3 regions of the Paenarthrobacter sp. C1 genome follow, and region 2 is predicted to be linked to each of the others. Evidence: riboswitches for the same ligand, from Rfam matches in the RefSeq annotation. Region 2 holds a riboswitch; each other region holds the start of a gene.
The links. Region 2 has a riboswitch for thiamine pyrophosphate ahead of thiD (bifunctional hydroxymethylpyrimidine kinase/phosphomethylpyrimidine kinase). Riboswitches for the same ligand answer to the same signal wherever they lie in the genome.

Region 1 (10,308 bases), 300 kb from region 2:
GTCGTCTGGGTGATGTGGGGCGCATCGATGAGCTCCGGGGAAGGTTTCCTGGAGATCGTGGGCAACCCGTTCGCTTCGTTCGGTCTTATCGGAGTTGAAACCACCCCGGACGCGATGATCAAGATTGGCTACGCAGCTACGTTCGCCATCATCACCGTCGCCCTCATCAGCGGTGCGATCGCAGACCGTGCCAAGTTTGGTGCCTGGAGCATCTTCGTTCCGGTCTGGGTCACCCTGGTCTACTGCCCACTGGCCTACATGGTCTGGGGTGGAGGCTTGTTCGGCCCCGAAGGCGCAATCGGCAAGGCCCTCGGCCCGGCCATCGACTTCGCCGGCGGCACCGTGGTTCACATCAACGCCGGTGTTGCAGCTCTCGTCCTGGTCCTCATCATTGGCAACCGCCGCGGTTTCGGCAAGGACCCCAACCACCGTCCCCACAACATCCCGTTCGTCATGCTCGGTGCTGCAGTTCTGTGGTTTGGCTGGTTCGGCTTCAATGGCGGCGCAGCTACCACTGCGGAACAGGCGGGCCTGATCTGGATCAACACCCTGGCAGCACCCGCGGCAGCCATGATCGGCTGGCTCATCACGGAACGTATCCGCGACGGCCACCCGACATCGCTCGGCGCAGCGTCCGGTGTAGTCGCCGGTTTGGTAGCCATCACCCCTGCCTGCGCAAACGTTGATCCCATCGGCGCCCTGGCGCTCGGTGTGGTTGCCGGTGTGGCCTCTGCCCTTGCTGTCGGCCTGAAGTTCCGCTGGGGCTTCGATGACTCTTTGGACGTCGTGGGAGTCCACCTCGTCTCCGGAATCATCGGCACCGTGGCCCTTGGCTTCATCGCCAAGTCCGTGGACGGAGTTGGAGGCGGCCTCTTCTACGGCGGAGGATGGACCCAGATGTGGGCACAGCTTGCTGCGGCCGGCATTGCCATCGCGTTCTCGGCTGTCATGACGGCCATCATCGCCTTCGCCATCCACAAGACCATGGGCTTCCGGGTTTCCACGGAACAGGAGAACGTGGGCGTTGACCTCAGCCTCCACGCTGAGACCGCTTACGAGTTCGGCATCAACGGCCACGGCGGCAGCTTCCAGCCGCTGCACGAGGCCATGACCGGCAAGTCGGAAACCACCGCAACCAAGGCACCCGCAGAGGGCAAGGAGAGTGTCCAGGCATGAAGCTCATCACAGCGATCGTTCGTCCCGAAAAGCTTGAAGCGGTCCGTGAAGGCCTCGAAGCCTACGGAGTCCAGGGCCTGACGGTCAGCGCGGCCAGTGGTTATGGCCGGCAGCGCGGCTATACCGAGGTATACCGCGGAGCTGAGTACAACGTGGATTTGCTGCCCAAGATCCGGATCGAGGTTCTCGCCACCGACGAGCAGGCGGACGACATCCTGGATGTCCTCATTGCCAGCTCGAATACCGGACGCGCAGGTGACGGCAAGGTATGGACCGTGGACGTTTATGAAGCGGTCCGGGTCCGGACCGGCGAACGTGGCGCAGCCGCAATCTAGGACAGCAACACAGTAGCCAGGACAGCAGCACCGTCCAGGTGATGGCAAAGCGGGCCGGGTACCCCTCAAGGTATCCGGCCCGCTTTGCGCTGCGCTGACCTAGTTGTCGACGGCGGTGGGCCAGCCCGCCGGACCCTCGCTCCCGGCGTCGTATTCTTCCAGCGGCACCTCGCCGTCCGCCCAGGCCCGAAGGACCGGCTCGATGATCCGCCAGCAGTCTTCGGCGGTGTCGCCGCGGACGGACAGCAGGGGATCGCCGGTGAGGATTCCTTCCAGGACTTCGCCGTAGGGCAGCATTCCCGCTGCGCTCAGTTCTGCCATGAGGGTCGCGCGGTCCAGCGTGAAGATGTTTCCGGGCCCATTGACATCGACATGGAGCTCCAAGGTGTCCGGCCCGAAACCAATCCGTAGTTGGTTGGGGGAGTCCACGCCCGTAAAGCCCACCGGCAGCTGGGGAACCGGCCGGAAGGTGATGACAGCCTCCTTCCGGCGTTCTCCCATGGCTTTTCCGGACCGGAGGATGAACGGGACGCCCTTCCACCGCCAGTTATCAATGTCCACCTGGACTTCGGCCAGGGTTTCGGTGTTGCGCCCGGGATCCACGCCTTGTTCAGCGGCGTAGTCGGGGACTGTACGTTCGCCGAGGGTTCCGGCGGTGTACCTGGCCCGCCGTGTGGAGGCATCGAAGGGGGCTTTGATGCTGCTGGCGCGCAGCACGGTTGCCACAGCGTCACGGAGATCGCGTTCTTCGATGGTGGCCGGGGCATCGATGGCCAGGAAAGCCATGATGTGCAGGAGATGGCTTTGGATCATGTCACGCAGGGCACCGGCAGCGTCGTAGTAACGCGCCCGTCCTTCGAGGGCCAGGTCTTCGTCGAAGACGATTTCCACCTTTTCGACGTGCTCACGGTTCCAGACGGGTTCCAGGAATCTGTTGGCGAAGCGTAGGCCCAGGATATTCAGGACTGTCGCCTTGCCCAGGAAGTGGTCCACGCGGTGGATGTGGTCCTCGGGCACCAGGGCCGCCAGGGTCTTGTTCAGTTCACGCGCTGATTCAGTGCCCGAGCCGAAGGGCTTCTCCATCACCAGGCGCGTGCCGGCCGGCACCTGCTCACGCCGCAGTATTTCGCAGGCCTTCTGGCTGACGTGGGGAGGCAGTGCAAAGTACACGGCGACCGGCCCCTCCAGCTGCGCCAGCAGTTCGGCCAGGGGGCCATCCGCTGTCACATCCACCTGGTGGTATTCGGTACTTTCGGCAACTGCGGCCAACGCCGCGCGTCCGGCAGTATCGGCGGACTCCGACGCCGCCTCGAAGGCGCCCTTGACCCGTTCCTGCCATTGATCCGGTGACCACGGGTCCGAACCGGCGCCCACCAGCCTCAGTCCGGGGGCACGGCCGGCCGCCAGGAGTCCGGCTAGTCCGGGCAGGAGCAGCCTGCCTGTCAGGTCCCCGGACGCGCCGAGGATGAGCAACGTTTTTACAGTTGTTTTACTGGTCACTGTGCCAGCATGCCACCTTGCCAGCGTGACTTGGTACCCTAGATAGTCGAGTCCCGTGGTTAACGCCGGACCGGCCACCATTCGTAGACCATCGAAAGAAGTGCGCGGCGCGTGTTCAATTCACTCTCTGACCGGTTGACAGCAACCTTCAAGAACCTCCGTGGCAAGGGCCGCCTCACCGAGGCTGACGTCGATGCCACCGTCCGAGAGATCCGCCGTGCCCTCCTGGACGCGGACGTCGCAGTGTCCGTGGTCCGCGAGTTCACAGGCCGCATCCGTGAACGCGCCCTGGGTGCCGAGGTTTCGGGAGCGCTGAACCCGAGCCAGCAGATCGTCAAGATCGTCAATGAGGAACTCAAAGAGATCCTCGGCGGCGAGACCCGCCGCATACGCCTGGCCAAAACCGGCCCCACCATCATCATGCTGGCCGGCCTTCAGGGTGCCGGTAAGACCACCCTCGCAGGCAAGCTCTCCAAGTGGCTCAAGGCCCAGGGCCACAGCCCCATGCTGGTGGCGTGCGACCTTCAGCGCCCCAACGCAGTGACCCAGCTCCAGGTAGTTGGCCAGCGCGCCGGTGTCCCGGTGTTCGCCCCGCACCCGGGTGCCACCTCCGAACTTGAGCACCCCGCCGGTGACCCGGTTGCGGTAGCCAAGGCCGGCGTCGAGGAAGCCCGCCAGAAGCTTCACGACGTCGTGATCGTGGACACCGCCGGCCGCCTCGGCGTGGACGCCGAGATGATGGACCAGGCCCGTCGCATCCGCCAGGCGATCATTCCCAACGAAGTCCTTTTTGTCATCGACTCCATGATCGGCCAGGACGCCGTCAACACGGCGATGGCGTTCGATGAAGGCGTCAACTTCACCGGCATCGTGCTTTCGAAGCTCGACGGCGACGCCCGCGGTGGTGCCGCACTTTCCGTTGCGTCGGTCACCGGTAAGCCGGTCATGTTCGCGTCAACGGGCGAAGGCCTTGACGATTTCGAACTCTTCCACCCGGACCGGATGGCTTCCCGCATCCTGGACATGGGTGACGTACTTACCCTGATCGAACAGGCTGAGAAGGCGTGGGACAAGGACGAAGCAGCCCGGATGGCGAAGAAATTCGCCGACCAGGAAGACTTCACCCTTGACGACTTTCTGGCCCAGATGCAGCAGATCCGCAACATGGGCTCCATGAAGAAGATGCTCATGATGATGCCGGGTGCGCAGAACATCCGCCAGCAGCTTGAGAACTTCGACGAAAAAGAGATCGACCGCGTCGAAGCGATCGTCCGTTCCATGACCCCGCACGAGCGTGTGGCTCCCAAGATCATCAACGGCTCACGCCGCGCCCGTATCGCCAAGGGTTCAGGTGTCCATGTTTCCGAGGTCAACGGCCTGCTGGAGCGTTTCGCCCAGGCGCAGAAGATGATGAAGAAGCTGGCCCAGGGCGGCGGCATGCCGGGCATGCCCGGAATGCCCGGCCTCGGTGGTCCCGGTGGAGGACGCAAGAACGGGAAGAACGCGCCCAAGAAGAAGGCACGGTCGGGCAACCCGGCCAAGGCTGCCCAGGAGCTGCGTGACGCAGAGGCCAAGCGGGCCAATGCGGCCTCGGCGGCTCCCACAGGCGCGGCCTTCGGCCAGGGCGCAGCGGACTTCGACCCGTCCTCGCTCAACCTTCCCAAGGGTTTCGACAAGTTCCTCGGTAAATAACCGTGCCGACATCCCGGCCCCGCGTCGGAGCCGGGATGTCAGAGCCGTCGAATAGGCTGAACCAATGCATAAGCAGCGCGTAGTCTTCCTTCACGGCCTGGGCAGTTTTGGTGCTGCGGCCTGGCCGAAGCAGCACGGCATGGCGCTTGGCTATGATGCACTTTTTCTCCGGAGGCACGGTTTTGATCCGGTCGCGGAACCGGCGGAATCCAACGTCGCTGCCGACGTCGCCATCGTGATTGGTGCCTTGGCTGATTCAGGGGGCGGCCACGTCGTGGCGCACGAGCAAGGCGCGATCTCCGCCATGTTGGCGGCCGTTGAGCGCCCTGATCTTGTGCATTCGCTTTCCTTGGTGGAGCCCGCCTGTTTGTCCCTGACTGCTGAGCTTCCCGCTACCGCTTCATATCGGGCGCTGATGGAACCGCTGTTTGAGGTGCGGGGCCAGCTCAACGACGCCGATTACCAGCGTGAGTATTTCCTCCGCGCGTTTTCCGCCGAAACGGGAGGGCTCGACTCTCCCGAGGCCCGGCGTTCTGCCCGCAGGCTCCGGCTCCAAGCTCCGCCGTGGGAAGCTCCACTGCACATTGTTCCTGGTGTTCCCACCCTGGTTCTTACGGGTGGTTGGGAGCCGCTGTACGAGGAAATCGCCGCGTACCTCCAGGAGACCGGTGCCCTCCGCCGTGTGGCAGCAGGCGGGCACCGGCCCCAGGACTCACCCGACGGCGATCACATCATCCGCTCGTTCGTCGCAGAGGTGGGACGGGCCAGGTCAGTTCAGGCTTCCTGACTGCGTGGTCCCATCGATCGGCTCCGGCGTCCGTGCGGAGGCCACCTGGAGCTCCGGCAGGTAGACCTTTCCACCGGAGGCGAGGAACTCCGCACTCTTTTCCCGCATCCCGCTGTACATTCCGGCGATCGCCGCTTGGGATTCTGCTGAACCGTATTCGTCGCGGATGTCCTGGCTGATGCGCATGGAACAGAACTTGGGCCCGCACATTGAGCAGAAGTGCGCCGTTTTGGCGGGTTCGGCCGGCAGCGTTTCATCGTGGAACGACTCGGCCGTCACAGGATCGAGGGAGAGGGCAAACTGGTCCCTCCACCGGAACTCGAAGCGCGCCTTGGAAAGTGCGTCGTCGCGCTCATGTGCGCCGGGGTGCCCCTTGGCAAGGTCCGCCGCGTGCGCCGCGATCTTATACGTGATCACCCCTGTTTTGACATCGTCTTTGTTGGGTAGGCCCAGGTGTTCCTTGGGCGTGACGTAGCAGAGCATGGCCGTACCGTAGCGGGCGATCTCCGTGGCACCGATGGCTGAGGTGATGTGGTCGTAGCCGGGGGCGACGTCGGTGACCAGCGGACCCAGGGTGTAGAACGGTGCCCCTTTGCAGAGTTCCTGCTGCCGTTCCACATTTTCGCGGACCAGGTGGAACGGGATATGCCCGGGACCTTCCACCATCACCTGCACGTCGAATTCCCAGGCGCGCTGTGTGAGTTCGGCCAGGGTGTCCAGTTCCGCGAATTGTGCGGCGTCGTTGGCGTCAGCGGTAGCGCCGGGACGCAGGCCGTCGCCGAGGGAAAACGCGACGTCGTACTTGGCAAAAATTTCGCACAACTCGTCGAAGTGCGTGTACAGGAAGTTCTCCTGGTGGTGGGCCAGGCACCACCCCGCCATGATGGACCCGCCACGGGAAACTATGCCTGTCACGCGGTTGGCGGTCAGCGGTACGTACCTGAGCAGTACACCGGCATGGATCGTCATGTAGTCCACGCCTTGCTCGCACTGTTCGATCACTGTGTCACGGAAGATTTCCCACGTGAGCTTGTTGGCTTCTCCATTGACCTTTTCCAGCGCCTGGTAGATGGGAACGGTGCCGATCGGAACAGGGGAGTTGCGGATCAGCCACTCGCGGGTGGTGTGGATGTCGTCGCCGGTTGACAAGTCCATGACGGTGTCCGCGCCCCACTGCGTAGCCCACTGAAGCTTGTCCACTTCTTCGGCAATTGAACTGGTGACGGCCGAATTGCCGATGTTGGCGTTGATCTTCACCAGGAAGGCCTTGCCGATAATCATGGGCTCGGATTCGGGGTGGTTGATGTTGTTGGGAATGATCGCGCGGCCGGCGGCGACTTCGCTGCGGACCAGTTCGACATCGCAATTCTCGCGCAGCGCCACGAAACGCATCTCAGGCGTTACCTGGCCTTGCCGTGCGTAGTGCATCTGGGTGACGGTCTTACCCTCGACGGCGCGCCGAGGCACCGGTTGCGCGCCCTTCCACTCGGCTGAGGCGGCCCCGCGGCGAACAGCCGACTTGCCGTCGTCGAGCAGGTTCCGTTCGCGGCCGGAATAGGCCTCAGTGTCGCCGCGGGACTCGATCCATGCGGCCCGGAACGGTTCCAGGCCCACGACCGGATCGCTGCCCGGGCCTGCCGTCCGGTACACCTGCAGTGGTGCGTTGGCTTGGCCATTGGGGGAGGGCTCCAGCGCGATTTCCGTGACGGGGACGCGGATTCCGGCATCATGGTCTTCAAGCCATGCCAGCGAATGGGACCTCAGGGACTGCGTAACAGGCTCGTTTTGGGCAGGGCTGGACTCGCTTTGGGCAGGGCTGTGCTGTGTTTTGGTGGTGCTCAAAGGATTACTCACTTCCTTCGCCGGCATTACCCGGACAGGTTCAACGGTCGCAGGCTGCCTCAGCCCGATCTCAGCCCCTGCAAGGGCCCCCGTGTGGTCGTAGACGAAGCTACCACAGCTGGCAGGGGGCGCCCAGTCACATCAGTCCGCCGAAGCCTGCCGCCCCGCTGCGGATTAGGCTTTTGCCATGGCCAACATCATTGAATTCAGCGGACCCGTGCTCGTGGCAGCAGATGACGTGCGCCAAGGAATGTGGTCTGTTGGGGGAGCGCTGACGTTTGAAAAACCGTCGTCCCCTCCCGACAAGGTACTGGACGGTTGGGTCCTGCCGGGTTTCGTGGATGCCCACTGCCATATCGGATTGGGCGCCGGTGGGGCCGTGGACGACGCCACCACCCTCGCGCAGGCCCAGGCCGACCTCGCTTCGGGAACCCTGCTGATCCGCGACTGCGGATCTCCCAGCGACACACGTTGGGTGCAGCAGCGGACGGACTTGCCCCGCATTATCAGGTCCGGCCGCCACATCGCCCGAAGCCGTCGGTACCTGCGCGGATTGGGCCATGAGATTGAACCGGAACAGCTGGTGGAGACCGTCCGTAAGGAGGCCCGCGACGGCGACGGTTGGGTGAAGCTCGTAGGCGACTGGATCGACCGGGGCATTGGCGACCTGGCGCCCTCTTTTCCGGCAAAGCTGGTCAAGGACGCCGTAGCTGCCGCCCACGAGGAAGGTGCCAGGGTCACGGCGCACTGCTTTGCGGAGGACACAATCGACGACATGCTGGATGCCAACATCGACTGCATCGAACATGCCACTGGCCTTCTGCCCCGGCACATCCCACGGCTGGTGGAGCAGTCAGTGCCGATCGTTCCCACGTTGGTGAACATTGCGACCTTTCCGGAGATCGCCGCCCAGGCGGCGCCAAAGTTCCCCGGGTACGCGGACCACATGACGCGGTTGTGGCAGCGCCGGCGTGAGCGGGTCCTTGAGGCTTTCGAGGCCGGGGTGGCGGTCTACGCGGGAACGGATGCGGGCAGCGTGATCAAGCACGGCCGCATCGCGGACGAAATGCATGAACTGCACGACGCCGGCCTGCCGCCCGCCGCGGTCCTGGATGCCGCTGCGTGGGGCGCCCGGAAGTGGCTGGGAGCCGACGCCATCAGCGAAGGCGCCAGTGCCGACGTCGTTCTCTGCCATGACGATCCCCGGCACGACCTACGGACGGTATCCGGGCTCAAGCACGTGGTCCTTCGCGGTGAACTCATGGGATGAGCGTCAAATGGTTGGGAATAAATTGAAGCTTCAAGTAATTTAGAGAAGTAGAACCTGCCGAAAGGCGGACACTTCAACACCGGGAGCTTCACATGTCCACATCATCCGCACAGGACCTTCTTCCTGCCGACCTCGCCATGGGCACTGTCATGCTCAAGGTCGGCGACATGAAAGTCATGAGTGACTACTACCAGCGTGCTTTGGGCCTTGTGGTCGTGGCCGAACAGGACGGCGGCCTCTACCTGGGCCGGGCAGGCAAGCCCGTGGTTCACCTGGCGCCGGCTGCGGGGCTCCAGATTCCGGGGCGGGGGGAAGCCGGGTTGTTCCACACCGCCATACTGTTCCAGGATCAGCCCTCACTGGCGGCCACCATCGCCACCGCTGCCGGATACGAACCCCGGGCGTTCGTGGGCAGCGCAGACCACCTGGTCAGCGAAGCGTTCTACTTCACCGACCCGGAAGGCAACGGCATCGAGCTTTACTACGACAAGCCCCGTGAAACCTGGCAGTGGGACGGCAAGAACGTCGTCATGGACAACGTGGCCCTCCCGCCGCAACGTTTCCTTCAGCAGCACCTGAGCGAAGAGGCCGTCACGGGCCAGCATCAGGCAGCGGCCGGTGTCGGGCACGTCCACCTTCAGGTGGGTGACGTCGCCACCGCCCAGGACTTCTACGTCGGGACCCTGGGCTTCGAGCGGACCGCGGGCTGGCACGGCCAAGCACTGTTCGTATCCGCCGGCGGCTATCACCACCACATGGCCATGAATGTCTGGAACAGCCGGGGTGCCGGCCCCCGCAAGGACACTCTTGGGCTGGGGGAAGTGTTGATCGAGGTTACATCCAGCGAGGATGTCGGGGCCTTGGCGGACCGTTTGCGCGTTGCCGGGGTGCAGAACCATCACACCGGCGCTGAACTGCAGTTCGAAGATCCGTGGCGGAACAAGCTTCGGGTGGCTGTTCGCTAGGCAGCATCCCGCCGGAGTACCCGTCGGTGCCCCGTGCTGCACTAGGCTGGGCAGTGACGGTTCGGGACCCTGGCGGGCCTGCGCCGGACGTCCCGTCAGCACGAAGGATTGAGAGTACTTTCCATGGGCTTTGCCGAAATTTTTGTAGCCACCCACGACGAAGCACTCAAGCGGGCGGCAGCCCTGGGTAAAGGTGCCGATGCCGCAGGCCCTGCAGTCCGCATCAACGGCATAACGGACTTCGAGGTGGAACAACTGGGCGACCTCGCCGGCCAGGCCGTCCATGCCGCAGGCGCTGACTACGAACTCGCGCTGGTGGACGTCACCAGTGACGCGCTGCTTGGCGTTCCCGAAGCGATGGTGAGGGCCTTGGCCGAATTGCTCACGTATGAGAGCGAAGGTGAAGCCAATGTCCTGGATGACGTTGCTTCCGCCTGGGCGGAACAAGAAGACATGCCGTTCGACGCCGCCCAGTCCCGGCAGTACGTTCAGCAACTTGCCGCTCTGGCCACGGACGTGGAAAAAACGGAGCGCGCCGGGCTTTACGTCTGGTCCGAATAGCCACCTCTCGGGCTGGGTCCGGGCACTGACCGGGCCTTGGTGTGACCAAGAACTCACCGACCCGGAGGGCTTGAGTCGTAATCTACCCGGGCATCTGGCACAATAGACAGGTACTCGATCGGTGCGGCCCCTCTCTCCGTGCTCGTATCTTGTCCTTCGAACCGTCTAGTATGGCCCGCC
Region 2 (10,308 bases):
CGCACCGAAGCCATGACGGTGGTGGACGTCAACACAGGTAAGTTCACCGGCAGTGGTGGAAACCTGGAAGAGACAGTTACCAAGAACAACCTTGAAGCTGCCGAGGAAGTCGTTCGCCAGCTTCGCCTGCGTGACATCGGCGGCATCATCGTCATCGACTTCATCGACATGGTCCTGGAATCCAACCGCGACCTCGTTCTCCGCCGCATGGTGGAGTGCCTGGGCCGCGACCGTACCAAGCACCAGGTTGCTGAAGTAACGTCACTGGGCCTTGTCCAGATGACCCGCAAGCGCATGGGCACCGGTCTCCTTGAAGTCTTCGGTGAGCAGTGCGAGCACTGCGCAGGCCGCGGTGTCGTGACGCATGACGAGCCCGTGGAGCACCGCCGCGCCAACACCGTGGCAGCCGAGCAGCACCGTCCGCACACCGAGGCACAGCAGTCCACGGCCCGCACCGAGCGCAAGCGTCGCCGCGGCAAGGGCGGCGCCCAGGGAACGGTCGAAGCACCGGCCCAGGTCCATTCGACGCCGTCCGCCCCTGTTGCGGCACCGGCAGCACACCCGGAAGCCCAGGACCCTGCCCGTCAGGCAAAGGCCGAAGCAACCCGGGCTGCACTGGCGACGATTGCAGCGGCCGCGCATGCCGCCCACCTTCACGATGACGAGCTCCACAAGGCAGAGGAGCAAACCCGGGCGGCCGGGGAGCATGGTCCCGACGCCGGTTCAGTCTCCGCTGCCCCGACGGCCCAGGAAGCCGCGGCACACGACGCCGCTGTCCGCGAAGGCCGGGCCACTCCAGTGCTGCGTTTTGGCGGCGAAGAGGTTGCCTTGCCTTTCGTTGAACACCACGATGAGCCGCAGGCAGCCCGGCCGGCCATGAGCCTGGACCGCCTGGCCGAAGCTTTCTCGCACCTTGGCGCGGCACCGTCGCCTGAGGACCAGAAAGCCAAGGAAGCTGTCGAAGCCCCGAAGGCTGCGAACACCCCGACGACTGAAGCTCCGGCTCCGGCCGCCGACGAAGCCCCCTCAGCATCGCGGGGTCGTCGTAGCCGCCGGAACCGCAGTGCAAGCAGGGCCCAAGGCGCGGCCAACGAGACCAGTGTTGAGCACCACGACGTGACCGCTACGGCCGCGAAGGGATCGGCGCACGAGTCCAAGGCGCCTGCGGAGCCGGTCAGGAAAGCGGCCCCGGACGAACCCATCATCCTGGGCGTCGGCGTACCGGCCTCCGAACTCTAACCGTTTGTGACCGCACCAAGGCCCCGCAGTTCCGCTACCAGCGGCAATTGCGGGGCCTTTTGCTGTCTGCCGGTGCGCTAGGCTGGGGGACTGACACGGGGTGCCAGGCGATGGGCCAGGCTGAGATCCAAACCCGTTGAACCTGTCCGGTTAGCACCGGCGAAGGGATGTCCTCATGGCCGCATTGTCATCTTCCGCTGTTTATCCGCTGGCGGAGGACCGCAGACGAACCCCCCGGGTACTTAGCATCGCGGGCTCCGACCCGTCCGGAGGAGCCGGAATCCAGGCTGATTTGAAGAGCATCGCCGCCCACGGTGGATATGGCATGGCTGCCATTACGGCTTTGACGGCCCAGAACACCCTGGGTGTCAGCGGTGTGCACGTACCACCCGTGGAGTTCCTGCGCCAGCAACTGGACGCCGTCAGTACCGATATCGTCATCGACGCGGTGAAGATCGGGATGCTCGGCGACGCGGCTGTTATTGACGAGGTGCGCAGTTGGCTCGAATCGGTGCGCCCCGCCGTCGTGGTTCTTGATCCCGTGATGGTGGCCACCAGCGGTGACCGCCTGCTGACCGAATCCGCAGGGGAGGCCCTTCGTTCCCTGCTTCCATTGGCGGACCTGATCACGCCGAACCTGCCCGAGCTTGCCATTTTGCTGGGGGAAACCGAGGCTGCTGATTGGGCATCGGCATTGGAGCAGGGCAAGCGACTGGCAGCTGAGTGCGGAAACACGGTCTTGGTCAAGGGCGGTCATCTGGCCGGCTCGGAATGCCCCGATGCCTTGATCAACACCAGCGGGCTGTTGCGGCAGGACGTCATCGAAGTGGCAGGTCCAAGGATTGCGACCCGGAACAGCCATGGCACTGGATGCTCGTTGTCGTCCGCCTTGGCTACCGTCCAGGCGCGCACGGGCGACTGGGAGGCCTCACTGCGCGAAGCGAAACCGTGGCTGCTCCAGGCCCTGAGGAGCGCAGGGGAGCTGGAAGTGGGCCGGGGCAACGGGCCTGTGGACCACTTCCACCACCAGCGCGTCCTCCAGCCTGGCGGATTTGCTGCCACTTTGTGGAAGGAAGCCATCCCGGAGCTTGAAAAAATCCACGGCCTCAACTTCATCCAGGAACTGCAGTCGGGGCATTTGCCGGAGCCGGCGTTCAGCTACTACCTTGCGCAGGACGCCATCTATCTCAATGGCTATTCCAGGGTCCTTGCCCGTGCAGGTGCGTTGGCGCCCACCGAGGAAGAACAGCTGTTCTGGGCCAAGAGCTCACGGCAGTGCCTGGAAGTTGAATCGGAACTGCACAGGAACTGGTTGAGCTCCCGTGAGGCTTCGGGCGTCACTGGACCGGTCACCAAAGCCTATGTGGACCATCTGCTGGCAACGTCGGCATCCGGCAGCTATGCGGTGGTCCTCGCGGCGATCCTGCCCTGCTACTGGTTGTATGCGGAAGTGGGTCAAAAGCTCCACGCCGCGTTCGTCGATGCCGGGGCCTCCGGCGGGCATCCCTATGCGGACTGGCTGCGGACGTACGCCGACGAGGACTTTGCCTCCGCCACAAGGATGGCGATCAACTTCACAGACGCGGCGGCCGTTGCCGCTTCCGGGCGTGAACGTGCGGAGATGCTTGAGGCTTTCAGGCAGTCCTGCCGCTACGAGACGGCGTTCTTTGATGCTCCGCGGCTCTACGCCCAGGGTGGCCCGGCCTGTTGAATCGGGACTGAACCGGGATGAAAAGCATGGCTTGTCCCGCGCGTCGCGGGCGTGATCACGTTAATCGCCGCCAAACCCTGTAGGCTGTATGGGCACGGTGCCGGGAGAGTCCGTTACACCTCGTGATGCAAGTCACGGGGTAGCCTCCGGTCCCGGCCTCATTTGCAGCTGAGGGTCAAACTAGCGTAATCTTGATCTTCGGTGCTTACGCCAACACTTGGGTTATGCCCCTTGGAATTGTTCATGGGATGACTCGCGGACTTCGAACAGAAGTCCACGGCGTTGAGGCACAGCGCGAACCAAGCCTGATTCCGGTGACAGGTTCCGCACGCAAATTTAGTTATAAACGTCGAGAGAAGTGAGTACCCAAGTGGTGTACGCGATTGTCCGCGCAGGCGGCCGCCAAGAAAAAGTTTCCGTTGGAGACTACGTAACGCTTAACCGCGTCCCCGGTGGAGCCGGTAGCACGCTTGAGCTGCCCGCCTTGCTCCTGGTTGACGGCGACAAGGTCACCTCCGCAGCAGCGGAACTGGCCAACGTCAAGGTTACGGCTGAGATCCTCGAAGACCTCCGTGGTCCGAAGATCGTCATCCAGAAGTTCAAGAACAAGACCGGCTACCGGAAGCGTCAGGGTCACCGTCAGGAACTGACCAAGATCAAGATCACCAGCATCGCGTAACTTTCGTTACCCGCTGTTCAGGTTTTTCAGTTTCCCCAGAAATTTAGAGGCAGGCATTTCACATGGCACACAAAAAAGGCGCGAGTTCCACTCGCAACGGTCGTGACTCCAACGCACAGTACCTGGGCGTCAAGCGCTTCGGTGGTCAGGTAGTCTCCGCCGGCGAAATCATCGTTCGCCAGCGCGGCACCCACTTCCACCCGGGTGCAGGCGTCGGTCGCGGTGGCGACGACACCCTGTTCGCCCTGCAGGCCGGTGCGGTTGAGTTTGGTACTCGCCGCGGCCGTCGCGTAGTGAACATCGTTGCTGCTGCAGCTGCAGAGTAACAACAAGTTCTGAACCGGTGGAGCGGGCCAAGCGGCCCGCTCCACCGTTCTTTTAACCGCATTACAATCGACTAGGGCGCCCTCAGGCGCGCTGGTTTTTGCAACAGCGCTGGCAACAGCAATAGAGGAGATCCACGTGGCGAGCTTTGTAGACCGGGTAGTCCTGCACGTATCCGGCGGAACCGGCGGCCACGGCTGTGTCTCCGTTAAGCGGGAAAAGTTCAAGCCGCTCGGCGGTCCCGACGGCGGCAACGGCGGCAACGGCGGCGACGTCATCCTCCGCGTGTCAGCCCAGACCACCACTTTGCTTGATTACCACCACGCACCCCACAGGCACGCCACCAATGGTGGCCCCGGCATGGGCGACTGGCGTGGAGGCAAGAACGGCGAGACCCTGATTCTTCCGGTCCCTGACGGCACCGTGGTCAAGACCAAGGACGGCGAAGTCCTGGCAGACCTGGTGGGCGAGGGTACTGAATACATTGCGGCCGCCGGCGGCCAGGGCGGCCTCGGCAACGCTTCCCTTTCTTCGCAAAAGCGACGCGCCCCGGGCTTTGCGCTCCTCGGCATCGAAGGCGAATCCAGTGACATCGTCCTGGAACTGAAGTCCATTGCCGATATTGCCTTGGTCGGCTTCCCCTCCGCGGGCAAGTCCAGCTTGATTGCTGCCATGTCCGCTGCCCGGCCGAAGATCGCCGACTACCCGTTCACCACCCTCATCCCCAACCTGGGCGTGGTCCAGGCCGGAGACGTCCGCTTCACCATTGCCGACGTTCCGGGCCTCATCGAAGGCGCCAGCGAGGGCAAGGGCCTTGGTCATAACTTCCTCCGCCACGTGGAGCGCTGTGCTGCCCTGGTCCACGTGCTTGACTGCGGAACCCTGGAATCGGACCGCGATCCGCTCTCCGACCTCGCCATCATTGAGGCCGAACTGGAGAAGTACGCCGTCGATATGAGCTACGCCGGCGTTGACGGTGAAGTTGTCCCGTTGAACGAGCGACCCAAGCTGGTAGTCCTGAACAAGGTCGACCTCCCCGACGGCAAGGATATGGCCGAGTTCGTACGTCCGGACCTGGAGGCGCGGGGCTACCGTGTCTTCGAAGTGTCGGCAACCAGCCACGAAGGCTTGCGCCAGCTCGGCTTTGCCATGGCAGAAATCGTCAAGGCTGCACGCGACGCCGTCCAGGCTGCACCCCCCAAGGTGGCTCCGCCGGTCCTTCGCCCGCGCGCCGTCAACGAGTCCGGTTTCAAGATCCGTCGTGAAGAGAAGAACCTCGAGCCGCTGTTCCGCGTACTGGGAGAAAAGCCCGTGCGCTGGGTCAAGCAGACCGACTTCACGAACGAGGAAGCCATCGGCTACCTTGCAGACCGCCTCGCCAAGCTTGGTGTTGAGACGGAGCTGTTCAAGGTTGGCGCCAAGCCCGGCGATACCGTCGTCATTGGCGAGGATGACGGCGTCGTCTTCGACTGGGAGCCCACCATGATGGCCGGTGCCGAACTTTTGGCCACTCCGCGAGGCACCGATATCCGTGTTGCTGACATCGGTGACCGTCCCACGCGTTCGCAGAAGCGCGAAGAGCAGATCGAGCGCCGCGAGGCCAAGGCTGCTGCGCGCGCCGAACTCGAAGCCGAGCGCAAGGCGGGCATCTGGACAGAGTCCGTCAGCGGGCGCCGTGCCCAGACGGTGAGGGAAAGCACCCTGGATTCCGGTGATGACGACTAGGACCATTGACGTTTCCGAGGACGCTGCCGGGCTGGAACGCCAGGGGATAGCCACCGCCAAACGGATCGTGGTCAAGGTGGGTTCATCCTCCTTGACCAGCATCAAGGGTGGCATCTCCGAGAAGTCCTTGACGCAACTCGTCAACGCACTCGCCGGAAAGCGAAATGCCGGAACCGAGATTATCCTCGTTTCTTCGGGCGCCATTGCGGCCGGGCTGGCACCGTTGGGCCTGGCAAAGCGGCCCAAGGATCTTGCCACCCAGCAGGCGGCAGCAAGTGTTGGCCAGGGTCTCCTGATGGCCCGCTACACGCAGGCGTTCAATGCACACGGGGTAACTGTGAGCCAGGTCCTACTGACCGCCGATGACCTCATGCGCCGGACCCAGCACACCAATGCCTTCCGGGCCTTGGACCGGCTGCTGAATCTTGGCGTGGTGCCTGTGGTCAATGAGAACGACACCGTGGCAACCCATGAAATCCGTTTTGGCGACAACGACCGCTTGGCTGCCTTGGTGGCGCACTTGGTCCGCGCCGATGCGCTGGTGCTGCTGTCCGACGTCGACGCCGTTTATGACGGTCCGCCGTCCCAAGGCGCCCGGCGCATCCCGCTGGTGCGCGGACCCCAGGACCTGGAGGACGTCACCATCGGCAAGGCCGGCAAGGCCGGTGTCGGAACGGGCGGCATGATGACCAAGGTCGAGGCCGCGTCGATTGCCGCAAGTTCCGGGATACATGCTTTGGTCACCTCCACGGCCAATGCCGCAGCGGCACTGGCGGGGGAGGACGTGGGAACCTGGTTCGCCGTGAACGGCAACCGCAAACCCGTCCGCCTCTTGTGGCTCGCGCACCTGGCGACGGTGCAGGGACGTTTGGTGCTCGACGACGGCGCCGTCAAGGCTGTGCGCGACAGGCACCGCTCATTGCTTCCCGCCGGCATCTCGGAGGTCGGGGGCGAATTCGAAGCTGGTGATCCGGTGGAGATGGTGGCATTGGACGGAAGCATCGTGGCCCGTGGCTTGGTGAACTACTCGTCGGAGGAACTTCCCCGCATGCTGGGCCGCACTACCCAGGAGCTTGGTCAGTCGCTGGGACGGGGCTATGACCGCGAAGTTGTTCATGTTGACGATCTGGTGCTTCTGCGCGGGCCGCGCTCATCTAAACTGGGTGCATGACTGAAGCGCTGACCCCTGACGCCCCTGTGATTTCCGACGCTACCGGCACTGCCGGCACCGCGCCGGAGAACCCTGCGGCAGGACGCGTTCCATTGACTCCGGAGGAACTCGAAGCTGCTGTCCACGCCATTGCCGACCGTTCCCGGAAAGCAGCACGCCGTCTGGGACAGGCCAACCGTGCGTGGAAAGACCGTGCGCTTCGTGCAATCGGGGCAGCTTTGCTTGAGAACCGGAAGCATGTCCTTGAAGCCAATGCCAAGGATGTTGCCGTAGGCCGCGCCAACGGCACGTCTGCAGCTCTCCTGGACCGGCTCACTCTTACTCCGGAGCGCATCGACGGCCTGGTGGCCGCATTGGAGAACCTGGCCGGCTTGCCGGACCCCGTGGGCAACGTGGTCCGTGGGCAGACACTGCCTAACGGTCTGCGCCTGCGCCAGGTCAATGTGCCGATGGGTGTTGTTGCCGCCATCTACGAAGCGCGCCCCAACGTCACTGTGGATATTGCCGGCCTCGCCCTCAAGAGTGGCAACGCCGTGATCCTCCGCGGCGGTTCCGCTGCCGCGAACACCAACGAGGCCTTGGTCCGGATCCTGCGCGACGCCTTGGACTCGGTGGGACTTCCTGCTGATGCCGTGCAGACAGTTGACCAGTATGGCCGCGAAGGTGCCAATGTCCTGATGCGTGCCCGCGGGCGGGTGGACGTGCTCATTCCCCGGGGCGGACGCGAGCTTATCCAGACTGTCGTGACCAACTCCTCGGTGCCGGTTATCGAAACAGGTGAGGGCAATGTCCATATCTTCATTGATGAGTCGGCGGGTGAAGAGATGGCCGTGGAGATCCTCCTCAATGCCAAGACCCAACGTCCGAGTGTCTGCAATACCGTGGAGACACTCCTGGTGCATTCAGGGTCGACGGCCCTGCCCGCAGTAGCGGCCGCACTGCGCAAGGCAGGCGTGACACTTCACGTCGATGACAGGATCGCGGCTGCCCTGGGCAGCGCAGTTGAGACTGTTCCCGCGGACGACGACGACTGGGCCACTGAGTACATGGACCTCGACCTGGCTGTGGCCATGGTGGACAGCCTGGATGACGCGGTGAAGCACATCCGTAAGTGGACCACCGGGCACACAGAAGCCATCCTGACGAACAACCTCGCCAACGCGGAGAGGTTCATCGCCGAGATAGACTCTGCGGCTGTGATTGTCAACGCTTCAACACGGTTCACCGACGGCGGTGAGCTTGGGCTTGGTGCCGAGGTTGGTATCTCCACCCAGAAGCTCCACGCCCGAGGTCCCATGGGCCTCACCGAACTGACCACTACAAAGTGGATCGTGCAGGGTGAAGGCCAAGTCCGCAGCTAGCAACGCGGTAACATAGAACAGAAGTCCGGAACGGCGGGGAGTCCCGCCGTCGAAATCCTTTGAGAACCAACTAGGGGAGAAGATGCTGTTTCAGCAGATCGCCACGTCCATTGCCGCCGAGACAGAAGGCGGCCACGAGGAACTCGCCCCGCTGTGGGCCGAGCCGTGGGTCTTCGGCGTCTCGATGTTTGCCCTGCTGCTGGTTCTCATGTTCGTAACCCTGTCCTACACCAACCTGGGTAACCGCCACGAGGCAGTGGAGGAGCACGCTGACCCGCACCGCCAGCACCCGAACAAGCACACCCACGGCCAGGGCCACTAACATTATTGCCGCAACACCTCGCGGGGAGTCGGAGCGCAGGCTTCGGCTGGGCGTGATGGGTGGAACCTTCGACCCCATCCATCACGGCCACCTTGTGGCTGCAAGCGAAGTCGCAGCCAAGTTCGACCTCGACGAAGTTGTTTTCGTGCCCACCGGTCAACCGTGGCAGAAGTCGCACAAGCTGGTCAGTGAACCCGAACACAGGTACCTGATGACCGTTATCGCGACGGCATCAAACCCACGGTTTACTGTCAGCCGCGTTGACGTGGACCGGCCCGGCCCGACTTTCACCATCGATACTCTTCGGGATCTTCGGGCCCAGCGCCCCGACGCCGACCTCTTCTTCATCACCGGCGCGGATGCCCTGGCCCAGATCCTGTCCTGGAAAGACGTGGACGAGCTCTGGTCCTTGGCCCACTTTGTTGGGGTGACCCGCCCCGGACACGAGCTGAACGACCTCGGCCGGACTGACGACGTAAGCTTGCTCGAAGTCCCGGCCATGGCCATATCCTCCACGGATTGCCGTATCCGCGTGGGTGCAGGCAACCCGGTGTGGTACCTGGTCCCTGACGGTGTGGTGCAGTACATCGCAAAGTATGGACTGTATGCACCTGACGCTGTACCAGGAGAACTGTCGCCGGCACTATCCGGATCAGACGACCAAGCACGTACTGAATGAGTTTGTAAAATGAGCAGCCAGGAACAGCGACCCATCCGCAGCAGGCGTGAGCTTCGCCGTGCCCGGGAACAGAACCCGGAAGTCCAGGCGGAGCCAACGGCCCCGCAGGAGACAGAGCCTGCTGACGGTGCAGAGCGCTCCAACGGACGCAACCGTCGCGCGGCGGATGCGCCTGTGGATGCGGTGGGTGCTGCGGCCCAGGAACGCTCGTCCCAGATCCGGGCGCGTGACCGCGCCGCACTGCGCACCATCAAGGAGCTCGCCGATAAGGAAGAGCAACTCTCAGGTGGCGGTCCGCCCACCCGGCGCCAGCTTCGGCTTCAGCAGCTTCAGGCAGAAGTTGCCACGTCCATGAACCCGGTTGTTCCCATGCCCGGCGCCAAGCCGAAGGCTGCGGACAAAGACGGGGAAAATCCGCCGACGCGGGATGAGCCACAAGCGTCCCCACAGTCGAAAACACCGGCAGCCACCGGGTCTGGCGGTGTACCAGCGGCCGAATCAGAGATGTCCGTGGAACAGGCCCTTGCTGTTCGCGAACTGATTGCCGCGCAGGTCCAAAACCAGACTTCCAAGCTCGAACACATTGCCGAGCAGGATCCGCTTGCCGTTGATCCCGAGGTCCTGGCCCAGCAGATCGCCCTGGCCGAACGCGCCGCGGTGCTGAACAAGCGCGCTGCTGCCAAGCAAAAGCTGGCAGAGCAGAATCAGGCCGAACGGAACCAACCCGGGCAGAGCGGGCCTGGCCAGAACCAGCCCGGGCTGAACCATCCCGGGCAGGGCAAGGAGCCTTCTACATCGGCCGGTCCTTCGACGGCGAACAACCTCGCCATGGTGACTCCGTTGGAGTTCGTCAAGGTTCCCGGCGTCGAACGCCCGGTGATGAAGCGTCCCAGCACTACCTTTGTCCCGTTGGTCACCTCGTCCGGCCCCAAGCTTGATCCGGTACAGGCACCGGCGAAGGAACGTGCTCCGCGTGGGCGTGCGGGGGTTCTTGCCCGCGCCGAGGCGGTTGCCCGGTCATCCAGGAACAAAGCCACCTCCACGGCAGAAACAAGCGAAGAAACACAGCGGCCTCCTGTGTCTGCCAGTACCGCCTA
Region 3 (10,308 bases), 660 kb from region 2:
CCTGACTGATTCCCCCGTGGTGTCCGGAGCGGTGGTACTCGCCACCTGCAACCGCTATGAGGTTTACGGCGAAACGGCCAACGGGGCTGACCTCGAAGCAGCCCGTTCCGCCCTCGTTTCCCAGATCAGCGAGCTCAGCGGACTCAACGAACAACTCGTCTCGCGCTCCTTCGCTACCCACACAGGTCCCGAGGTCACCCGCCACCTCTTCGCTGTAAGCGCCGGGTTGGACTCTGCCGTGGTGGGTGAGCGTGAAATCGCCGGCCAAGTACGCCGGGCACTCATCACAGCCCAGCAGGAAGGGACAGCGAGCTCCGGGCTTGTTCGGCTCTTCCAGGCTGCATCCAAGACAGCCAAGGACGTTGGCGCACAGACCGCCCTCGGCTCTCGCGGCCTGTCCATCGTCTCCGTGGCCTTGGACCTCGCGACGGACCTTGCCGAGAATGACGACTGGTCCACCAAGAAAGTCGTGGTGTTCGGAACGGGCGCCTATGCCGGTGCCACCATGTCCCTCCTGCGGGAACGCGGCTGCACGGACATCTCCGTCTATTCTTCTTCCGGCCGCGCCGAAGCTTTCGTCGCCACCCGCGGCGGCAACGCGCTCGACGCCGACACGCTCCCCGCTGCTGTGGCCGCCGCCGACGTCATGATCGGCTGCAGTGGCTCTGACAACCGGGTCGAAGCCGCGGACCTTGAACGTGTCCGTGCCAACTCGGGCAAGCCGTTGATTGCCATCGACCTTGCCCTCACCCACGATTTCGATCCCGCAGTTGGTGAACTGGAAGGCGTCGAATTGCTGACCCTTGAGTCGGTTCGGCTCGCCGCTCCACAGGAGCAGGCGGAGTCGCTGTCCCAGGCCAGCGCAATCGTCACAGGCGCTGCCGCCTCCTTCGAGTCCGAACGCGAAGCCCGTTCCGTCGACACAGCCATTGTCGCGTTGCGCCGCCACACCATGAACGTCCTGGACGCCGAGATGGAGAAGGTACGCGCCCGGCACGGCTGCACCGCTGCCGCCGAGGAGGTGGAGTTCGCCCTTCGGCGCATGGTCAAGCAGCTCCTCCACATCCCCACGGTCCGAGCCCGCGAGCTCGCGGCCAACGGCCAGCAAGACGATTACGTCGCAGCCCTTGAGGCCCTGTACGGCATCCACGTGGAGCAACCGCAGGCAGCGGCCGCGGCCACGGAATGCCCCGTGGACCACGACCAGCTACGTTCTGAAAGCGCCTGAGCCACACCCGGCCTACGCGAAAGCGTTTATCCCCGTCAGCTCTGCCGACAACGCCCAAAGCTTCTTTGCGTCCGCGTTGTCGACGGCGTGGGCGTCCACTCCCTGGTAGCGGGCCAAGGGAGACTCCTTGTCAGTGGGTTTGGCTATATCGCAGTCTTCGCAGTAGACGCCACCCTTGCCGTTGAGGGCCTTCGAGGTGGCAGCCCACACGGACGTCGCCGCACCTTGTTCAGGGGTCTTGAATCCTTCGCGGACGTTGCCTTCTGCATCCATCCAGCCCGCTGCCACCATTTCTTCCTTAGGCAGGTGCCGCTGCAACTCGGTCATGATGCCACCGGGGTGGACCGCGAAGGCCCGCACGCCAGAGCCTCGGCCGAGGTGGTCGAGTTCCACCGCCAAGAGGGAGTTGGCAGTCTTGGCCTGGCCGTAGGCCTGCCACTTGTCATAGGAAGTGCTGAAGTTGAAGTCGTCGAACCGGACGGGTGAGAGCTTGTGGCCTGTGGACGACAACGACACGACGCGCGCATCGCCTGAGGCCACCAACGCCGGCCACAACAGATTCACCAGCGTGTAGTGCCCCAGGTGGTTCGTCGCGAACTGGGCTTCCCATCCCGGCCCGACCCGTTGTTCCGGGCTGGCCATGATGGCAGCGTTGTTAATCAGGATGTCCAGCTTTTCGTGGTCAGCCAGGTATCGCGCGGCGAAGTCCTTGACGCTGTCCTGGTCGGCAAGGTCCATGTGCTCCACCTGGACGTCCGCGGACAGGCCAGCGTCCGCCAGTACAGAACGGGCGTGCTCCAGGCGCCTGGCGGGTACTGTCACCTCTGCCCCTGCCGCGACCAAGGCACGCACAGTCTCCAGCCCAAGCCCGGAATAGCCACCCGTGACGATGGCGGACTTGCCGCGCAGGTTGATCCCGTCGATGACCTCCATGGCCGTGGTTCCGTGTCCAAACCCGGAGCCGAGGGGCCGCTGTTCTGTTTGTGTACGTTCTTCGCTCATGCTTGAGCTTCCCAGAGAAGCCGGGATACGGGCAATGGTCAGTAGACGGGCTTGGCGGGCTCCACCTGCCGCACCCAGGCGAGAATTCCGCCGTCGAGGTGCTTGACACGGCTGTAGCCGGCCTTCTGTGCGGCTTCCAGCACCGTTGCCGAGCGCGTGCCCGCCTTGCAGTGGAACACGATGTCCTTGTCCTGCGGAAGTTCCACCCACGCCTCGCCGGACAGGATCCGGCCCTGCGGAATGAGCACCGAACCGTCGATGCTCACAATGCTGTGCTCTCCGGATTCGCGGACGTCGACGAGCTCAAAGTCCCGCTCCCCCGCTTCGCGCTCGGCCAGCATCCGGGCAAGTTCGGTCGCGGTCACGGTGTGGTCCTGGTCCGTGGCGGCAGCGGGTGTCACACCACAGAATGCCTCATAGTCGGTCAGTTCCGTGATTGGCTCGGCTTCCGGGTCCTTGGACACCTTGATCTCGCGCCAGCTGCCGCCAAGGGCGTCGAACAGCGCCACCCTGCCAAGCAAGGAACGTCCGACGCCGGTAATCAGCTTCACGGCTTCTGTCACCATGAGCGAGCCGACCGCCGCGCACAGCATGCCGAACACGCCGCCCTCGCCGCAGGACGGCACGGAGCCTGCCGGAGGCGCCTCGGGGTAAAGATCCCTGTAGCTGGGTCCGTGCTGGGCCCAGAAAACGCTGACCTGGCCATCGAAACGGAAGATGGAACCCCACACGTAGGGCTTGCCAAGGATCGCAGCAGCGTCATTGACCAGGTACCGGGTTGCGAAGTTGTCCGCGCCGTCAAGGATGAGGTCGTACTGCGCGAAGAGTTCCAATGCGTTGGAGGAGTCCAGGCGGATGTTGTGAAGGACCACGTTGACCAGGGGGTTCAGCTCCGCGATTGCACGGCGGGCTGATTCGATCTTGGGGGTGCCTACATCCTTGACTCCGTGGATGACCTGGCGCTGGAGGTTGCTGAGGTCGACGTCGTCGTCGTCGACGATCCCCAGCGTTCCCACGCCGGCGGCGGCCAGGTAAAGCAGGGCGGGCGAGCCAAGGCCTCCTGCGCCAATGACAAGAACCTTCGCATTCTTGAGCCTGCGTTGGCCCACGGCTCCGATTTCGGGAATGATGAGATGCCGTGAGTACCGCTCAACCTCGGCCGGCGAGAGCTCGGCGGCCGGTTCGACAAGGGGCGGCAGGACGGTGGGCGCAGCGGAGTGGGCAGCAACAATTGAGGCCATACCCCAATGTATGCCTGCCGATGCCGCCCGGTCATATTACCCACCGGTAGAGTGGTCATAACTGCAAAGGAAAGGCGGCAGACTGTGGCTGACGGCACACGGGCAAACGATGGGGCACCCGCAAAGCAGGAACGGACCGGTTCACCTCGTTCACCAAGGTTGCCGCGTGACGAACGCCGGGCACAGCTGCTGAACGCCGCCTTGGAAGTCTTCGTCTCCAACGGCTTCCACGGCGCGGCAATGGACGAGATCGCAGAAACTGCGCACGTCAGCAAGCCGGTGCTCTACCAGCACTTCCCGTCCAAACGCGAGCTGTACATGGCGCTCCTGGACAGCCATCTGGCAACCCTGACGGATTTGATGCTCGGTGCACTGAACTCCACCACGGACAACAAGGAGCGCGTCAAGGCCGTCATGCGCGCCTATTACAGGTTCATCGCGGACGACGACCAAGCGCACCGCCTTGTGTTTGAGTCCGACCTCATCAACGATCCCGATGTCAGCTCCCGTCTGGAGACGTTCAACAAGACGTTCGCCGACGCCGTCGCCCATGTCATTGCCGAGGACACCAAACTCCCGCCCCTCGAAGCCCAGCTCCTGGGTCGCGGCCTGGCAGGAATGGCCCAGGTCAGCGCCCGTTATTGGCTTGAAACGGACGGAAACCTGGACCTCGATGTCGCCAGCGATCTGATCTATCGTTTAGCTTGGCGCGGAATCAGTCGATTCCCCAAAGAGTCCTAGGCTACAAATAGAGGACTGACTTAACACTTGATTGGCTTGGAGGCCTTGCTGTGGAAGTAAAGATCGGCATTCAGAACGTTGGCCGTGAAATTGTGCTCGAATCCGCCCTGGACGCTGACGCCGTAGCCAAGATCGTGGCCGAGGCCGTGTCCAAGGGCTCGGAACTGCGGCTGACCGATGAGAAGGGCCGCCAGGTCATCGTTCCGGGCAACGTGCTGGGATACGTGGAAATCGGCGCCGAGGAAGTCCGCCGGGTCGGCTTCGGCGCCCTCTAGCGTTCACCGTCCCGCCTTCGTCCGCTAAGGAGTCTCATGCTTTCACTTGTCATCGTGGTTCTGGCCACCGTTGCTGCCGGTTTCATCGTGTGGGCCACCGATAAGCGGCACAGCAGGTACGGGATTGCATTGCCCGCAGGCATTGCGGCCGCTGTTGGCACCCTGAGCTGGATTGCTTTCATCAGTGCCGGACTGGGCTACCAGCCGGGCGCGACGTGGATCCCTTGGGTCCTGCCAATCGTGCTCGGAAGTGCAGCGGCAGCGGGCATTGTGGTCTATCTGGGACGGACCCGCACCAAGCATGATACTGAGGCGCTGACCAAGGCCTTGCGGCTCTAGGCTCGAAAAACAGCAGTGACCATCACCCACGGGTGATGGTCACTGCTGTTTAAGGGCCCTCGGCGCCCGGATAGCGACCCGGCTCAGCGAGGGCACCCGTGGCCGATGCTGCCTCACTTACGGAGGCGGCAGCAGCAAGGTCGCGTTGGGTTACCTGTCCGCCGGCGTCATGGGACACGTAACGCAGGAAGACCCTGTTGTACCGCCAGTCAAGATCCGGATGGTGGTTCTGCTCTTCGGCGATCTGTCCAATGGCCGCGATGAGGGCCAAAGCCTCGGCCGCCGTCGACGTCTTGTAAACGGTTACGAGGCCGTTTTGGAGCTTCCAACCCGGGAGGTCCTTGAGCGCGGCTTCGACCTCTGCCGGGGGCACCGGTTCTTTCCTGTTAACCATGGTTGCTCCTTCGTTGCGGGGAACCCGGCCCGGGAGGAACCCGGCTTCAGAGGAACTCCGCCCGGCCTTCCATGGCCGACGACGCCAAGGCGTGCTCACGACGCGGAATCCGGCCTGCCTGTTTGGCCAGCCTACCGGCGATGACGGCGTGTTTGAAGGCTTGGCCCATCTGCACAGGGTTCTGCGCGCGGGTCACTGCGGTCGCCAGCAGGACCGCATCACAGCCCAGTTCCATGGCAAGTGCGGCGTCGGAAGCTGTTCCGATCCCGGCGTCCAGCACCACCGGCACGGAGGCCCGGGACACGATGAGTTCTATGTTGTGCGGGTTCAGGATGCCCAGGCCGGTCCCGATGGGCGAGCCCAGCGGCATGACTGCCGTGGCGCCGAGGTTCTCGAGGCGGAGGGCAAGCACGGGATCGTCGTTGGTGTAGGCGAACACTTTGAAGCCGCGGTTCACCAATTGCTCGGTGGCGTCCACCAGTTCAACAGCGTCAGGGAGCAGCGTGTGCTCGTCCGCGATGACTTCCAGCTTGACCCAGTCGGTCTCCAGCGCCTCGCGTGCCAGTTCCGCCGTCATCACGGCGTCCTTCGCCGTGAAACAGCCTGCGGTGTTCGGGAGGACCCGGATGTTGTTGTCCACCAGCAGCTGGAACAGCGAACCGGTTTCGGCCGGCGAATAGCGTCGCATGGCCACGGTGGTGAGCTCGGTTCCGGATGCCAGGAGCGCGGCTCCGAGCCCGTCAAGGCTCGGCGCACCTCCCGTTCCCATGATCAGGCGGGACCCGAATTCGACGCCGTCGATCACCAAGGCGTCAGTACGGATTTCGGTGCTTGCTGTGGTCATGGTTCAGCCTCCCTGTACTGCGGTAACGAGTTCGAGTTCATCGCCGTCGGCCAGCGGAGTAGCTGCCCACTGGCTGCGCGGCACCACCTCGGAATTGCGGGCGACGGCGACACCCAGCTTCCCGCCGTCGGCCGCCTGTCCACGGTGGTCGAGTGCGCGGCCGGTGACGGCCGTGACGAGCGTGCTGACGGAGGCGTCGGCGGGCACCTGGCGGACGGCGCCGTTGAGTTTGATGTTCATACTGTTTCCTTGCTGTGGAGTTGAGGACAACGCGGGGTTGCACTGAAACGGTCGGGCCGGAAGATGGACCAGCGGGGATCAGGGGAACCATTGAGCAGCTTCCCCACGATCATGGCGGCCACGGGGGTCAGGAGGACGCCATGCCGGAAGAACCCAGTGGCCACCACCAGGCCTGCGATGTCCCCGCTTGAACCGGCTACGCGGCCCAGCAACGGAGCGTTATCCGGAGTCCCTGGCCTGGCACGCGCAGTTGCTTCCAGGAGTTCAAGTTCGGCCACCGCGGGAACCAGTACCTGGGCGTCCCGAAGGAGCTGGTACACCCCGCCGGCAGAGACTGCGTTGGAGGCCGCCGACAAGCCGTCCTCCCGTTGGGTAGCTCCGATGACTACGGTTCCGTCGTCCCTGGGAACGATGTAAACGGGCACCCCGCGGACCATGCCACGAACAGTGGCAGTGAGCAGCGGTTGGAGGTGCGCGGGGACCCGAAGCCTGAGGATGTCCCCGTAGACCGGCCTGACCGGAAGTTCAAGACCCTCAGGAAGGCCGGCGAGCACGGGGGCGCCCAGCCCGTTGGCCACCACGGTTTCGCCGGCCATGACGGATTTGCCGGATTCGAGCTCCACTCCGGCTACCTGGTCCCCGTCCCACAACAGGCCGTGCGCGGACTCTGCAACGGCAAATCCTTCCCTGGCGCCGCCTACCCACGTGCCATCGCCGGATGAATGCGCGGCCAGCCCTGCCATGAGGCACTCCGCCAGCTTCCGTGGATCCACCTGGTGATCGGCGGGGATATCAAAGGCACAGGAAATTTGCGGGCTAAGGAGCGGTTCGCGTTCCCTGGCGGTCCGCAACGGCAACGGTTCGACCCCCAGGCCCGCCGCGAGCTGGACGGTGCGAAGGTCTGCGAGCGCCCGGCGGTCGGCGGCATCGGCACCCACGGCGAGGGTCGGCGTCGTGCGGTATCCGGTATCTTCCACAGGCCGGTGAAGGCCGCCGGCAAACGAAGGCCACAACCGGGATGACTCGAGCATGAGCTCCAGGAGGTCTTCTTCCTGGTAGTGCAGCTCGCTCACGGGCGCCAACATTCCGGCAGCAGCAAATGTCGCACCGGTGGCGGGTGCCGGATCGATGAGTGCTACGGAGCGGCCCAGCTTCCGAGCCTGGTGGGCGATGCCCAGTCCGATGACGCCTCCGCCGATAACGGCAACATCCGCGTGAATGGCTTCTGCCATCTGTTTCCTTCCCTACGCCGGTACTAGCCGGATCAGGTCAAGCGGTCGGCTCTGAAGCCCTCTCAGCCGGACGGTCATAAAGACGTAGGTCACGGCTCCCGCAGTACGTGCCCAGTTTAGAGGAACTACTGTGGATTCCATGACCCAGCACTCTGCCCTCGCCAGCGCCCGCCTCTACCTGTGCACTGATGCGCGCAAGCGCCAAGGCGATTTCGAAGACTTTGCCGACGCCGCGTTCCAGGGCGGGGTGGACATCATCCAACTCCGTGACAAGACGATCGAAGCGGCCGAGGAATTGGAATTGCTGGCGATCCTGCGTGGCGTCGCAGAACGGCACGGGCGGCTCTGGGCGGTCAACGACCGGGCCGATATTGCCAGTGTTTCCGGGGCTCCGGTGTTCCATGTGGGCCAGAAGGACCTCCCGCTGGAGATTGCCCGCACCTTCCTTCCCCGCCCTGCTTCGATTGGTCTCTCCACCCATACACCTGAGCAGGTAAATGCCGCGATCACGGCTTCGCCGGGCGAGCCTGGGCTGGACTATTTCTGCGTTGGTCCCGTCTGGGCGACCCCCACCAAACCCGGCCGTGAGGCGGTGGGAACCGGCTTGGTCACATATGCCGCGGAAGCGATCAGGCGCGCGGAGGAGACCACCGGAGGCGCCGTGGAGGTGCCGTGGTTTGCGATCGGCGGAATCGATCTCGGCAATGTCGAGCAGGTGCTCGCTGCAGGCGCCAGCCGTATCGTCGTCGTTCGCGCCATTACCGAGGCGGAAGATCCGACGGCGGCAGCCAAGTCGCTGCTCGAAGCCCTGGACGCCGCCGCGTAACGGTTCTCCACACAACAGTCCCAGGCACGCAGACCGTCGGGGTATCGGCAGGTTGTGGCGACAGGGTGAGTCGGGGCTTGCAGATGCCGCAGCCCACCCACCGGATCGGATCAGATTCAGGTGAGCCGATCGCGGTACTGGCGCATCTTGCTCCGCGCCCCGCACGTGTTCATGTCGCACCAGGTCCGGGTCCTGGACCGTGAACTGTCGTAGAACACCCACCTGCACGCTTCCGACGCGCAGGTCCTGAGCCGCTGCCCCGAGCCGGTCAAGCCGTGGAGCAGGAGCGCCCCGACCGCTGCTCCCGACGGCGAGACCGGCAGGCCGGCCGACGGGGTCAGCGCGAGCCGCCCGTCGTCGTCGACGTGGGGGCCTGCCCAGTGCTCCTGAGCGAGCTGGTTCAGGGCGGATCGCGCTGCCGTGTCGGTACGGTCGGCCAGGAACGCGCGCATGACCTCGCGGGCGTCGCGCAACGAGATGAGATGCTCGAGCGTGGGCTCGCCGCCCCATCCATGCCGGACCAGCCACTCCCGCCCGTCACGGATGGTCGCCAGCGCGTCGGTGCCGTGCAGCAGTGTGGCGCTGTTGCAAAACTCCACGACGACACGCAGCTCCTCGGGCACGGCGGACTGCACGGCGTTCACGCGCTCAGCAGACTGAGGAGTTCGCCGGGCCGATCCTCCGGCACCATGTGCCCGGCTCCCTCGATGATCGAGAACCGCGCGTGATCCGGAAGTGCCGTGACGAGCCGATGGGCGTAGTCGACACCCAGCCACGCATCTTCCGAGCCCCAGACCACGTGGATCGGGATGTCCAACAGCCGGAGTCGATCCTGTAGCTCGTCGGTGTTCTCCTCGCCGCCTTGGGTGTACTGCCGGTAGAACGCCCGTGCCCCTTCCGCACCCGCCCACTGGCCCGTGTACGAAGCCAGGGCGTCTGCACGCAGACCCACGTGACTGCCGGACCGGATCTTGGCGTCGATCAGGGCAGCGCTAGCCCAGTCGGGGAGCGCCTCGAAGGCCTCGGGGTGCTGGTGGACGGTTTGGAAGAACCCGCCGGCGCCCCAACCACTCACCGTCGCGGCATCGATGAGCGTGAGCGACTCGAAGTTCACGTCGTGCAGGAGCGTCGCCCGCAGCGCGACCGCGCCGCCGACGTCGTGCGCCACGACCCGAGGCGCTGAGACCCCCCAGCGCTCGAGGAGTTCGACGAAGATCGTCGCCTGCTGCCGGAGGCTCACATCCGGCGCGGTGCGGGTCGACTGTCCGAATCCGAGCATGTCCCAGACGTAGACCCGGTGATCACGAGCAAGCACCGGGGCGATGTCTCGCCAGATGTACGACGAGAAGGGTGTGCCGTGCATCAGAACGAGAGCCGGGCCCTCGCCGACCGAGTTCCATCGCACCGTACCGTCGCCGACGTCGAACCGCTCGGGTAGCGACCAATCGCTCATAGCTTGCCCCTTCCTTGTTACCGTCTTTATACCTTAGACGGTAACAGGCCCAAATGGGCTACGGGGGTGTTGATGGCTGCCGTCGACCGCCCCACCGCCTGCCTCCCCGGGCCGCCAAGAAGCTAATGGCCAGCAACAGCTGGCCATCCGCCGCACTGACAGCATCGCTTGGAGCCGGAAGCGTCCAAGACTATCTGCCGGTTTCGGGCTACCCTGATTTTCGTGTCACATCATCGGATAGCGCCCAACGTCGACGACTCATCGGACCAGCTCGCAGCGGCTTTCGCGGCCCTCCGGACGGAGCTGGAGCTGCCCGGCGACTATCCGGTTGATGCCGTCCGGGAGGCACGGGACGCCGTCGAATCCCTCCGCCTGCCCGATCGCGACCTCAAGCACGTCCCTTTCCTGACCATCGACCCCGCAACGTCAACGGACCTTGACCAAGCCCTGTTCATTGATCGCGCCGGCGAGGGGTACAAGGTTCTCTACGCGA

Region 1: linked by a shared signal. The riboswitch ahead of thiC (phosphomethylpyrimidine synthase ThiC) and the one ahead of thiD (bifunctional hydroxymethylpyrimidine kinase/phosphomethylpyrimidine kinase) in region 2 are both predicted to bind thiamine pyrophosphate.
Region 3: linked by a shared signal. The riboswitch ahead of thiO (glycine oxidase ThiO) and the one ahead of thiD (bifunctional hydroxymethylpyrimidine kinase/phosphomethylpyrimidine kinase) in region 2 are both predicted to bind thiamine pyrophosphate.

The regions. Positions count from the first base shown of each region.
Region 1 is NZ_CP186052.1:2,891,155-2,901,462, reverse strand. It holds gene ACNAOU_RS13620 (ammonium transporter) at 1-1,176, shown strand, start outside; gene ACNAOU_RS13615 (P-II family nitrogen regulator) at 1,173-1,511, shown strand; gene ACNAOU_RS13610 (glucose-6-phosphate dehydrogenase) at 1,611-3,011, opposite strand; gene ffh (signal recognition particle protein) at 3,123-4,703, shown strand; gene ACNAOU_RS13600 (alpha/beta fold hydrolase) at 4,768-5,490, shown strand; gene thiC (phosphomethylpyrimidine synthase ThiC) at 5,473-7,332, opposite strand; TPP riboswitch at 7,328-7,435, opposite strand; gene ACNAOU_RS13590 (amidohydrolase family protein) at 7,520-8,602, shown strand; gene ACNAOU_RS13585 (VOC family protein) at 8,695-9,567, shown strand; gene ACNAOU_RS13580 (hypothetical protein) at 9,691-10,128, shown strand.
Region 2 is NZ_CP186052.1:2,594,164-2,604,471, reverse strand. It holds gene ACNAOU_RS12170 (Rne/Rng family ribonuclease) at 1-1,239, shown strand, start outside; TPP riboswitch at 1,326-1,424, shown strand; gene thiD (bifunctional hydroxymethylpyrimidine kinase/phosphomethylpyrimidine kinase) at 1,415-2,950, shown strand; gene rplU (50S ribosomal protein L21) at 3,321-3,629, shown strand; gene rpmA (50S ribosomal protein L27) at 3,692-3,955, shown strand; gene obgE (GTPase ObgE) at 4,092-5,678, shown strand; gene proB (glutamate 5-kinase) at 5,668-6,849, shown strand; gene ACNAOU_RS12140 (glutamate-5-semialdehyde dehydrogenase) at 6,846-8,210, shown strand; gene ACNAOU_RS12135 (hypothetical protein) at 8,293-8,532, shown strand; gene nadD (nicotinate-nucleotide adenylyltransferase) at 8,588-9,211, shown strand; gene ACNAOU_RS12125 (hypothetical protein) at 9,221-10,308, shown strand, end outside.
Region 3 is NZ_CP186052.1:3,254,266-3,264,573, forward strand. It holds gene ACNAOU_RS15170 (glutamyl-tRNA reductase) at 1-1,228, shown strand, start outside; gene ACNAOU_RS15175 (SDR family NAD(P)-dependent oxidoreductase) at 1,241-2,230, opposite strand; gene moeB (molybdopterin-synthase adenylyltransferase MoeB) at 2,269-3,471, opposite strand; gene ACNAOU_RS15185 (TetR/AcrR family transcriptional regulator) at 3,478-4,212, shown strand; gene ACNAOU_RS15190 (DUF3107 domain-containing protein) at 4,263-4,487, shown strand; gene ACNAOU_RS15195 (membrane protein) at 4,524-4,826, shown strand; gene ACNAOU_RS15200 (4a-hydroxytetrahydrobiopterin dehydratase) at 4,876-5,220, opposite strand; gene ACNAOU_RS15205 (thiazole synthase) at 5,267-6,064, opposite strand; gene thiS (sulfur carrier protein ThiS) at 6,068-6,304, opposite strand; gene thiO (glycine oxidase ThiO) at 6,301-7,536, opposite strand; TPP riboswitch at 7,529-7,648, opposite strand; gene thiE (thiamine phosphate synthase) at 7,676-8,362, shown strand; gene ACNAOU_RS15225 (CGNR zinc finger domain-containing protein) at 8,479-9,006, opposite strand; gene ACNAOU_RS15230 (alpha/beta fold hydrolase) at 9,003-9,815, opposite strand; gene ACNAOU_RS15235 (RNB domain-containing ribonuclease) at 10,038-10,308, shown strand, end outside.